2 regions of the Kitasatospora sp. NPDC004669 genome follow, and region 1 is predicted to be linked to the other one. Evidence: riboswitches for the same ligand, from Rfam matches in the RefSeq annotation. Region 1 holds a riboswitch; the other holds the start of a gene.

What was found. A riboswitch is a leader RNA that binds a small molecule or an ion and turns the genes downstream of it on or off. The one in region 1 is predicted to bind cyclic di-AMP.
Region 2: it holds a riboswitch for cyclic di-AMP, as region 1 does, so the genes downstream of both, ABZW30_RS07065 (transglycosylase family protein) here and ABZW30_RS25970 (M23 family metallopeptidase) in region 1, are expected to answer to the same signal.

The regions. Positions count from the first base shown of each region.
Region 1 is NZ_JBEXKB010000034.1:25,739-30,694, reverse strand. Features, by position in the region: gene ABZW30_RS25990 (PP2C family protein-serine/threonine phosphatase) at 1-1,026, opposite strand, end outside; gene ABZW30_RS25985 (WHG domain-containing protein) at 1,326-1,901, opposite strand; gene ABZW30_RS25980 (alpha/beta hydrolase) at 1,970-2,794, opposite strand; gene ABZW30_RS25975 (YiaA/YiaB family inner membrane protein) at 2,890-3,180, opposite strand; cyclic di-AMP (ydaO/yuaA leader) riboswitch at 3,376-3,534, shown strand; gene ABZW30_RS25970 (M23 family metallopeptidase) at 3,547-4,389, shown strand; gene ABZW30_RS25965 (hypothetical protein) at 4,472-4,956, opposite strand, start outside.
Region 2 is NZ_JBEXKB010000006.1:6,600-11,555, forward strand. Features, by position in the region: gene ABZW30_RS07050 (DUF501 domain-containing protein) at 1-5, opposite strand, end outside; gene ABZW30_RS07055 (septum formation initiator family protein) at 1-453, opposite strand, end outside; gene eno (phosphopyruvate hydratase) at 679-1,965, opposite strand; gene ABZW30_RS07065 (transglycosylase family protein) at 2,254-3,048, opposite strand; cyclic di-AMP (ydaO/yuaA leader) riboswitch at 3,052-3,221, opposite strand; gene ABZW30_RS07070 (cytochrome P450) at 3,432-4,721, opposite strand.

The DNA.
Region 1 (4,956 bases):
GCTCGCCGCGCCCCCTTGCTGCCGCTGCTGTGTCCGGTGGGTGCGCACCTCCGGCTCGGCGGCGGCCAGCAGCCGACCCACCCCCTCGTCCAGGTCCCGGCCCGGCACCTCCACCAGGCCGTCGCTGAACAGCAGCAGCGAGTCGCCGTACCCCAGCCGCCCGGACACCGACGGGTACGGCGCGCCCGGCACCAGGCCCAGCGCCGGACCGCCGTGCTCGGACGGCTGCCAGCCGTTCCTCCGGCAGTACCGCACCGGCGGCGGATGGCCCGCGTTGAACAGCCGGTAGCGGCCGGTCGCCGGGTGCAGCGCGAGATGGACGGCGGTGGCGAAGTCGTCCTCCCAGCCCATCCGGACCAGGTGGTCGTTGGCGGCCGACAGGAACGCCTCCGGCGGCACCCGGCCCAGCAGCATCGCGAAGGCGCCCGACAGGTGGGTCGACCGGGCGGCCGCCCGGCTGCCCTTGCCCGACACGTCCACCAGCACCAGCTCCAGCAGGTCCTCCTCCGGACGGTGGGCGCAGAGCAGGAAGTCCCCGGAGAACGAGGCGCCCCCGGCCGGGGCCAGCGCGCTGTCGAAGTGCCAGTCCAGCAGCCGCTCCGGGAGCCGGGCCAGCGTCCGGTTGTGCTCGGCCAGCTCCAGCAGCATCGAGTCGCCCTGGGTGCCGCGCAGTCCCAGCCGGTGCCGGAACCGGTTGGCCGACAGCACCGTCGCCCCCGTCGCGGCCAGTACCACCGTCACCCCCAGCCTCACCCCGCGCGGGTCCTGCAGCACCGCCCCCAGCAGGCTGCCCGCCAGCCCCGCACACACCAGCACCAGCAACTGCCAGCGCCGCAACACCAGCCCGCCACCCACCACCGGCAGCACCAGCGCCGACGGCGGCCACCCGTACGGCATCAGGATCGGCAGCACGCTCAGCACCACGGTCACCCCGAGCAGCATCCCCAGCGCCACCCGCCCGGCCCGTATGTCCCCGTCCAGCAGCCGTCCGTACCACCGCCGCACCCTCGCTGTCAGTGCGGGCACCCGGGACCTCCGCCAAGCGTGGGCGGTCCCCTGTCATGACCACCAGTCAGACCGGCCACACTAACCCGTCCATCCCCACCATCCCCGGACCCCCACACCCGTCCACGCCCCGCCGACACCGGAAGCCGGGCCGGCCCGACTTCTCGTGCACGCGATGCCGGCCCGTCCGGTTCTCGCCGTGCCTACTCCGGCCGCTGGGCGGCGCCGGAAGCCGGCCGGTCCGACTTCCCGTGCGGGTGGGGCTGGCGGCGCGGTGGATTCAGAGCCCTTCCACGTAGGAGGTCGATGGGCCCGACCTCCTACTCCTCCCCCTTCGGCCAGGTGTGGAGGCCGGTGGTGAGGGTGGTGATGAGGCGGTCGTGGGTGGTGGTGAGGTCTTCGGCGAGTTGGAAGGCGCCGGCGATGGAGAGCGAGGCGAAGCCGTGGGCGAGGGAGCGGACGGTGCGGGCGGCGTGGATGGCTTCGGGGCCGTCGAGGCCGTAGGAGCGGAGAACGGCGATGATGACGCCGACGAGGCGGGTGGCCGCGCGGGTGAGGTCGTCGTCGGGCCGGGGCGCCTGGGGGAGGGCGGTGTAGCGGTGCGGGTGTTCGGTGGCGTAGGCCTGGTAGGCGCGCAGGACGGCGCTGACGGCGTCGTCGCCGCTGCGGCCGACCGCGGCCCCGGCGAGCCGGTCGGCCAGTTCCTCGGTGACCCGGACGGCGATCAGCCGGCGCAGTTCGGTGAGGCCGCCGCTGACGTGCTTGTACAGGGAGGGGGTGGCCACCCCCGCGCGGGCGGCGACGGAGGCCAGGGTGAGGGCCTCGGCGCCCTGCTCGTCGATGAGGGCGAGGGCGTGGTCGACGACCTGGTCGGGGGTCAGTCCTACACGGGGCATGGGGTGGGGTTCTCCGTACGGGTGCGGGTGCGGGTGCGGGTGCGGGGGCGGATGCGAGTGCGGCGGGTTCAGGCGAGTTCGGCGAGGAAGGGCAGCAGGGCGTCCGCGACGGCCTGCGGGTTGTCGGCCATCGGGTAGTGGCCGGACCCTTCGATCATCACCTTCCGGGCGCCGAGCGCCTCGGCCTGCCGGTCGGCGACGGCCTCCGGGTCCGGGAAGTCGGGGTCCTTGCTGCCCATCAGGACGAGCGAGGGGCAGTGGACGGCCGCGCACCAGCCGATCGGCGCGGAGTCCCCGGTGACGTGTCCGCGGGTGGCGGTCTTGCGCCCGGGGGTGCGCAGGTCGGCGACCAGTCCGGCCACGTAGTCGTCGAGGTCGGCGGGGCGGGGGCCGGGGAAGGCCATCTTGCGCAGGTAGAAGCCCCAGACGGCCGGCCAGTGGACCATCGCGCCGCCCATCACGGACGCGACGCCCTGCATCAGGGCGCCGGCCCGGTACTCGACGAAGGCGTCGATCAGCGCGATCCCGGCGACCCGCTGGGGCGCGTCCCCGGCGAGCTTGACGACCGTCGCGCCGGTGTAGGACTGCCCGACCAGGACGGCCCGCTCGATGCCGAGGTGGTCGAGCAGGGCGAGGACGTCGGTGGCGACGGCGGCCGGGCTGTAGTCGTCCCAGGCGATCGAGGACTCGCCGAAGCCGCGCACGTCCATGGTGACGACCCGGCGCCCGGCCGCGGTGAGCAGCGGGTGCAGGTGCCGGTAGGCCCGGCGGCTGTCGAGCATTCCGGGGAGCAGGACGACGGGGGTGCCGTCGCCCTGCCGGGTGTCGTCGAAGGCGATCCGGCCGCCGGGGACGTCGAGGTACTGGGTGCTCGGGGTGATGGTGCCGTTCACGGTGGGCCTCCACGGGGTCGCTGCTGCCGATAGCCATAAAGCTATGGCTAATAGCCTTAGCTGTCAACCCTTCCGATCCCTCGATTCCCGGGGACTCAGGCCCCCTCGACCCTGAACGGATCGTGCTCGCTGAGCAGCTTCTCCAGTCGGGCCTGGTCGACCCGGGCGACGGTGTCCGACGATTCCTGCCGGTCCCGGACCACCTTGGCCAGCGTGAACGCGGAGGTGACGGTGTAGAGGAAGCCGATCCCGAGGAAGGCCCGGGTCCACCCGCCGACGGGCAGGTAGGCGATCCCGACGGCGAGGGCCGAACCGGAGATGGCGAAGGAGAGGACGGCCTGCATGTGGTACGCGGCCGTGGTGCGTGTCTGCATCGGTGCGCTCATGGCGCCAGGATGCGGCTGCGCGCCGTGGCCGCACATGAGTAGGAGTACTCAGATGGGCTGGGCGAATGGCGGGTGGTTCGCCGGCGTCCGACCACCTGCCCCCAGCCGTCCCGGGCGGATGGCTTGGAATCGGGGCGGCCTGGGATTAACGTTTGATAACGCAGCGCGGTCGTCAACGCCGTACCCAGACGGCACCGTGCGCCGTCGCCTAATCCCGCCGGCCGGCCTCCGGGCAGGTCAGGGAGCCGGGGAACCACGTTCCTTGGGGTGAATCGGCGGGGCTCCGGCCCGGCCGTAGGAGACCTTCCTGCTCCGAACCCGTCAGCTAACCCGGTAGGCGCGAAGGAAGGAAAGGAGCGCGCCTCCGTGGCGTCGACGCACACCCCGGCACACCCGGCCGGCCCCGCAGCCGGTACCCAGCTGCTCGACCACCCCGGCCCGGACGGCGCCGAGTCCGCCGATTCCTTCGCCCCGGAGGCCGAGGCCAACCGCCACCGGATGCCGCGTCAGACCCGTGGGGCCTCCCCGTTGCTCGGCGTCACCGCCGTTGCCGCCACCCTGGGCGCCACCGGCTTCGCCTCCGCGACCCCGGCCGCCGCGCCCGCCATCGAGGCCCCGGACGAGGCTCCGGTCGCCCTGACCGCCGACCCCGGCCTCGCGCTCGCCGCCCGCATCCAGCAGCAGGCCGACGGCCAGCGCACCGCCGCCGAGGAGGGCGCCCGCCTGCAGGCCGCGCAGGAGGCCGAGGCGAAGGCCGCCGTCAAGGAGGCCGAGGCCAAGCGCGCCGCCGACGAGGCCGAGCGCGCCAAGGCCGCCGCTCTCACCCTGCCGGTGAAGGACTACAACCTCTCCGCCCACTACGGCCAGAGCGCCCGCTACTGGGCCCACCTGCACACCGGCCTGGACTTCGCGGCCGACACCGGCACCCCGGTCTACGCGGTCGGCCAGGGCACCGTCACCTCGGCGGGCTGGTCCGGGGCGTACGGCTACCGGATCGTCGAGACCCTGCCCGACGGCACCGAGATCTGGTACTGCCACCTCTCCTCGATCATCAAGGGCGCCGGCCAGGTCGGCGCCGGCCAGCAGATCGGCAAGGTCGGCGCGACCGGCAACGTCACCGGTCCGCACCTGCACCTGGAGGTGCGCCCCGGCGGCGGCGCCCCGGTCGACCCGGAGACCTGGCTCCAGCAGCGCGGCCTCAACCCCTGACGGGAACCCCCGAGAAGAACCCCTGACGCAACGCCCGAGGGCCCCGGACATCCGGGGCCCTCGGGCGTTCACCGCGCCGGCTTCACTCCGCGGGCAACTGCGCCAGGTACGCGTCGATCTCCTCCTGCCCCGGCTCCGGCGCCAGCTCCGGGAACTCCTCCACCAGCAGCCGCGCCAGCCCGGGCACCGTCCACTCGCCGAACAGGTCGAGCGTGACCTCGGCCGCCGCCGCCTCGAACTCCCCGAAGTCCCCGGCCAGTTCGTCCGGCATCGGCCGCCCCAGCGCGTTCAGCTCGGCCAGGTTGCGGTAGCTGCGCCGCATCAGGCCCTGCTCCAGCAGCAGCCGAGCGCCGTCGGTGGCCATGCCGACCGACAGCAACCGGCCCGGCCCCCAGCCCTGTTCGTCCGGTTCGTCCAGCCAGCCGGCCGGTACCAGCGCCTCGTACGCGGCCAGCCGCTCCTCCTCGCCGAGTTCGGCGAAGCCGGCCAGCCAGTCCCGGACCGCCGCCCGGTCCGCAGTGTCCACCCCGTGCGCGTGCAGCAGTACGGCGTACAGCCGGGGCCAGG
Region 2 (4,956 bases), on a different contig from region 1:
TCCAACGGGGGACGGTGGGAGCGGACGGGGGGTGGCGGGGGCCAGCGCGACGGAGTCGGCGGCGTCCACCGAGTCCCAGATGCTGGTGTACCAGGGCTTGGCGGCCTTGGCCGAACTGCCGGAGGAGGCCGGTGCGGCAGGCGCGGAGGGCGCGGACGGCTGGGCGGCCGGTCCGGCCGGCTCCACCGCGATGTACGGAGTCTCCCCCGGCACCGCGTAGTGCAGCCGGGAGCGGGCCTGCGCCTTGACGTACTCCGGGTCCTGCCAGCGGGCCTTCTCCCTGCGCAGCTGCTCGACCTGCTGGCGCGAGTGGTCGGCCTTCGCCCGCTGGGCGGAGATCTCGGCGCGCTGGGAGACGAACTGCCGCGTCGGGTAGGCGAGGATCGCCACCAGCGAGCAGAGCACCAGGACGAGGACGGTCGCCCGGCTCGTGAACCGAGGCCGGGCCGCCAAGCCCGGGATCCTCCAGCCAGCCATCTCCCGTATCCCCTCCTGGTCGCGACGATGCCCCGCCGTCCACCCTACGGGGTGTGCGGCGGGGCACCGGTCAGGCTTGCGCTACCGGGGACTTCCGGCCCTCCGGTTTTCGGCCGCGGTGCGGGAGCGGGCGGCCTTCGTACCGAAGGGGTCAGCCCTCGTACTCGCTGTGCTCACTGGTCCGCAGAGCGACCGCGCTCATCACTCCGCGGAGCGGAAGCGCGGGAAGGCGCCGCGGCCGGCGTACTCGGCGGCGTCGTCGAGGATCTCCTCGATGCGCAGCAGCTGGTTGTACTTGGCGACGCGCTCGGAGCGGGCCGGGGCACCGGTCTTGATCTGGCCGCAGTTGGTGGCGACGGCCAGGTCGGCGATGGTGACGTCCTCGGTCTCGCCGGAGCGGTGCGACATCATGCAGCGGTAGCCGTTGCGCTGGGCCAGCTCGACGGCGTCCAGGGTCTCGGTCAGCGAGCCGATCTGGTTCACCTTCACCAGCAGCGCGTTGGCGGTGCCGGTCTCGATGCCCTTGGCCAGGCGGGCCGGGTTGGTGACGAACAGGTCGTCGCCGACCAGCTGGACCTTGTCGCCCAGCTTGACGGTCATGGCCTTCCAGCCGTCCCAGTCCGACTCGTCCAGCGGGTCCTCGATGGAGACCAGCGGGTAGGCGGCGACCAGCTCGGCGTAGTACTCGATGAGCTCGGCGGCCGAGAGGGCCTTGCCCTCGAACTGGTAGGCGCCGTCCTTGAAGAACTCGGAGGAGGCGACGTCCAGGGCCAGGGCGATGTCACGGCCGGGGACGTAACCGGCCTTCTGGATCGCCTCCATGATGAGGTCGAGGGCCTCGCGGTTGCTGTCCAGGTTCGGGGCGAAGCCGCCCTCGTCGCCGAGGCCGGTGGACAGGCCGCGCTCCTTCAGCACGCCCTTGAGGGTGTGGTAGACCTCGACGCCCCAGCGGACGGCCTCGGAGAAGGACTCCGCGCCGATCGGGGCGATCATGAACTCCTGGATGTCGACGTTGGAGTCCGCGTGCGAGCCGCCGTTGAGGATGTTCATCATCGGGACCGGCAGGACGTGCGCGTTCGGGCCGCCCAGGTAGCGGAACAGCGGCAGGTCGCTGGCCTCGGAGGCGGCGTGCGCGACGGCCAGCGAGACGCCCAGGATGGCGTTGGCGCCGAGCGAGGACTTGTCCGGGGTGGCGTCCAGATCGAGCATGGCCTGGTCGATCAGGCGCTGCTCGGTGGCGTCGTAGCCGACCAGCTCCGGGCCGATCTGCTCGATGACGGCCAGGACGGCCTTCTCGACACCCTTGCCGAAGTAGCGGTTCTTGTCACCGTCGCGCAGCTCCAGCGCCTCGAAGGCGCCGGTCGAGGCACCCGACGGGACAGCGGCACGACCGGTGCTGCCGTCGTCGAGGCCGACCTCGACCTCGACCGTGGGGTTGCCGCGCGAGTCGAGGATCTCACGGGCTACGACGACATCGATGGACGGCACGAGGCATCTCCTTGCGGAAGCAGGGTCCGGCCGACCGTGGTGGCTGTCGGCGGGACGATTGCGGAGTCGTTACGACCAGAGCCTAACCGCCCGGGCTCCCGGAGCCACGTTGACCTCGGCTCCGTCTCAGCGTGTGGCCCCACTACCCACCGGTAGTTCACCTGCTTGTCCCAGCTTGTCCCTTTGCCGCGGACGAATGCGGACGAAGGGGGCCGGGCGCGGCCCCCTTCGTTCCCGGGGTGTTGCTCGAGATCCTTCGGGGCGTCACCCGGGGACCTGTGGACCGGCTCAGCCGAGGTGCAGGACCTGGCCGGGCATGATCAGGTTCGGGTCGCCGCCGACCGTGCCGCGGTTGCCGTCGTACAGCGCCTGCCAGCCGCCGGACACGCCCTGGGCCGCGGCGATGCTCGACAGGGTGTCGCCGGAGTGGACGGTGTAGTCATGGCCGGCCGGGGCGGCCTGGACCGGCTGGGCGGCGCGCGGGGCAGCGTGCTTCGGGACGTACTGCTGGGCCGACTGCTCGACAGGCTTCTCGGCCTGCTTGGGAGCGGCGTGCTTCGGGGCGTACTGCTGGACCGGCTGCTGAGCGGGCTTCGCGGCCGCCTTGGGGGCCTGCTGCTTCGGGGCCTGCTGCTTGGGCGTCTGCTGCTGCGGGGCGGACTGTGGCTTGGCGTCCGAGGAGGTGTCGACCACGGCCGGGGCCCCACCCTTGCTCAGACCCGCCTTGACGGAGCACACCGGCCAGGCGCCCGGGCCCTGGGAGGCCAGCACCTTCTCGGCGACCGAGATCTGCTGGGCCTTGCTGGCCTGGTTGGCCTGCGACGCGTACGCGGTGCCGCCGAACGCCTTCCAGGTGCTGGAGGTGAACTGCAGTCCGCCGTAGAAGCCGTTGCCGGTGTTGATGCTCCAGTCGCCGCCGCTCTCGCACTGGGCGACGGAGTCCCAGGCGGAGGCCGGGGCGGCGGAGGCGCCGGTGGCGGCGAGGAGCGGCATCGCGAGTCCGACGCCGGCCACACCGGCGACGGCGATGGCCTTCTCGGTCTGGGTGCGACGACGGTGACGGCCGGTTCCAACGAACAGCATGAAAAAGTCCCTCTCCGCACGCCTGCGAGGTGAGCTGTCGGGTTCGGACCGGGAGGTGGCCCGGCCGCCGCGTGCGGAAACGGTTCCGCTCAGGCGGCTTCACCCCAAGCCGTGGAGGACGGCAACAAACCTGGTTCCCCCGCCCCTGCCCAGGGTTCTGGTCGGTTTCCCGTGACGCGGCGGGCAGGATTCGGCGTTCCGCGCACGAGGTCCGCAGCTGCGAACTCCAGGGAGACTAGACAGATCCTCAGATCAATCACAAGCTCATATCGTCGACATCACACAGAAATTACGGCACGTGATCGATCGCCTACCAATGGCTCCTCTATGTCCGGATTGATGGGTGTTCATACCGGCATCAAGGGCGCATCAGCGACGTCCGGTCAGTGTGTCGGAGCCTCAGGAACGGCGTGCGGAGACCGGATCTCGGGGCTGAATTCGACCGGAAGTTCGCGCAATCCACGCATGATCAGACCGCCGCGCCAGCGCAGATTCTCCGGGGTTTCAGCCAGCCGGAGATCGGGCAGTCGGGAAAGCAGCGTGGCCAGCGCGGCGCGCCCTTCCAGCCGGGCCAGCGGGGCGCCGATGCAGTAGTGGATGCCGTGCCCGAACCCCAGGTGGGGGTTGTCGGCCCGGGCCAGGTCGAGGGTGTTCTCGTCCGCGAACCGGGCCGGGTCACGGTCCGCCGCCGCCAGCACCACCAGCACCGGATCGCCGACCGGGATGTCCACCCCGCCGATGGTCAGCGGCCGGGTCGCGAACCGCCAGGTCGCCAGCTCCACCGGCCCGTCGTAGCGCAGGAGTTCCTCGATCCCGGTCTCCAGCAGCGCGGTCTCCCCGCGCACCACCGACTCCTGCAGCAGCGCCCGCTGCCCCGGATCGCGCAACAGCGCGTACGTCCCGTTGCCGATCAGGTTGATGGTGGTTTCGAACCCCGCGAAGATCAACACGAAGCACATGGCGGCGGCCTCGTTCTCCGTCAGGTGCTCGCCGTGGTCGCTGGCCCGGATCAGGCCGGAGATCAGGTCGTCACCGAGGTCGGCCCGCTTGCGGTGGATGAGGTCCACCAGGTAGGCGCGGATGCGCTTGACCGCTCGGCCCACGCCGCCGCGTTGCCCACCGTGGTGGCGGATCATCATGCCCGCCCAGTCACGCAGATCGTCCTGGTCCTCGGCCGGCACGCCCAGCATGTCGCAGATCGCGTAGATGGGGAGCGGGAAGGCGAACTCGTGGATCAGGTCCGCCGAACCGCGCTGCGCGAAGCCGTCGATCAGCCGGTCGGTGAGCTGCTGCACCCGCGGCTCGAACTCGGCCACCCGGCGCGGGGTGAACGCCTTCGACACCAGACGGCGCAGCCGGGTGTGGTCCGGCGGGTCGATGTTCAGCAGGTGGGTCATCAGATCCGCCTGCCGCTCCCCCGGGATGCCCACCCGGCCGGTGCGGTGCGCCTGCCCGCTGTGGTGCGCCGGGTTCTTCGACAGCCGGCTGTCCGCGAGCGCCTGCCGGGCGTCCGCGTAGCGCGTCACCAGCCACGCCTCCACCCCGCTCGGCAGCTTGGTGCGGTGCACCGGGGCGTGCTCGCGCAGCCACGCGTAGGCGGGGTACGGATCGGCGGCGAACTCCCAGGTGAAGAGCTGCGGGGCGGGCTGAGCGGCGTCGGGCTGAGCAGGCATGGGTCGACCGTAACCGCTGGGCCCGGCGCGCCCTGACCGCCGACCGTCCGCGAACGGCGCGCGAGCGGTCCGCCGACGGCGGGCGAGCACGCCGTCAACGCTCCGTGGACGGCCCGTGGACGGACCGTGGACAGCTCTTGGACAGCTCTTGGCCGGGCGCCAGGCGTGAGTCTGGTCACCTGCGGGGTAATCCCTGTTGCGGAGGGTCAGGACGTGCCTACGATCCTCCGCAGTA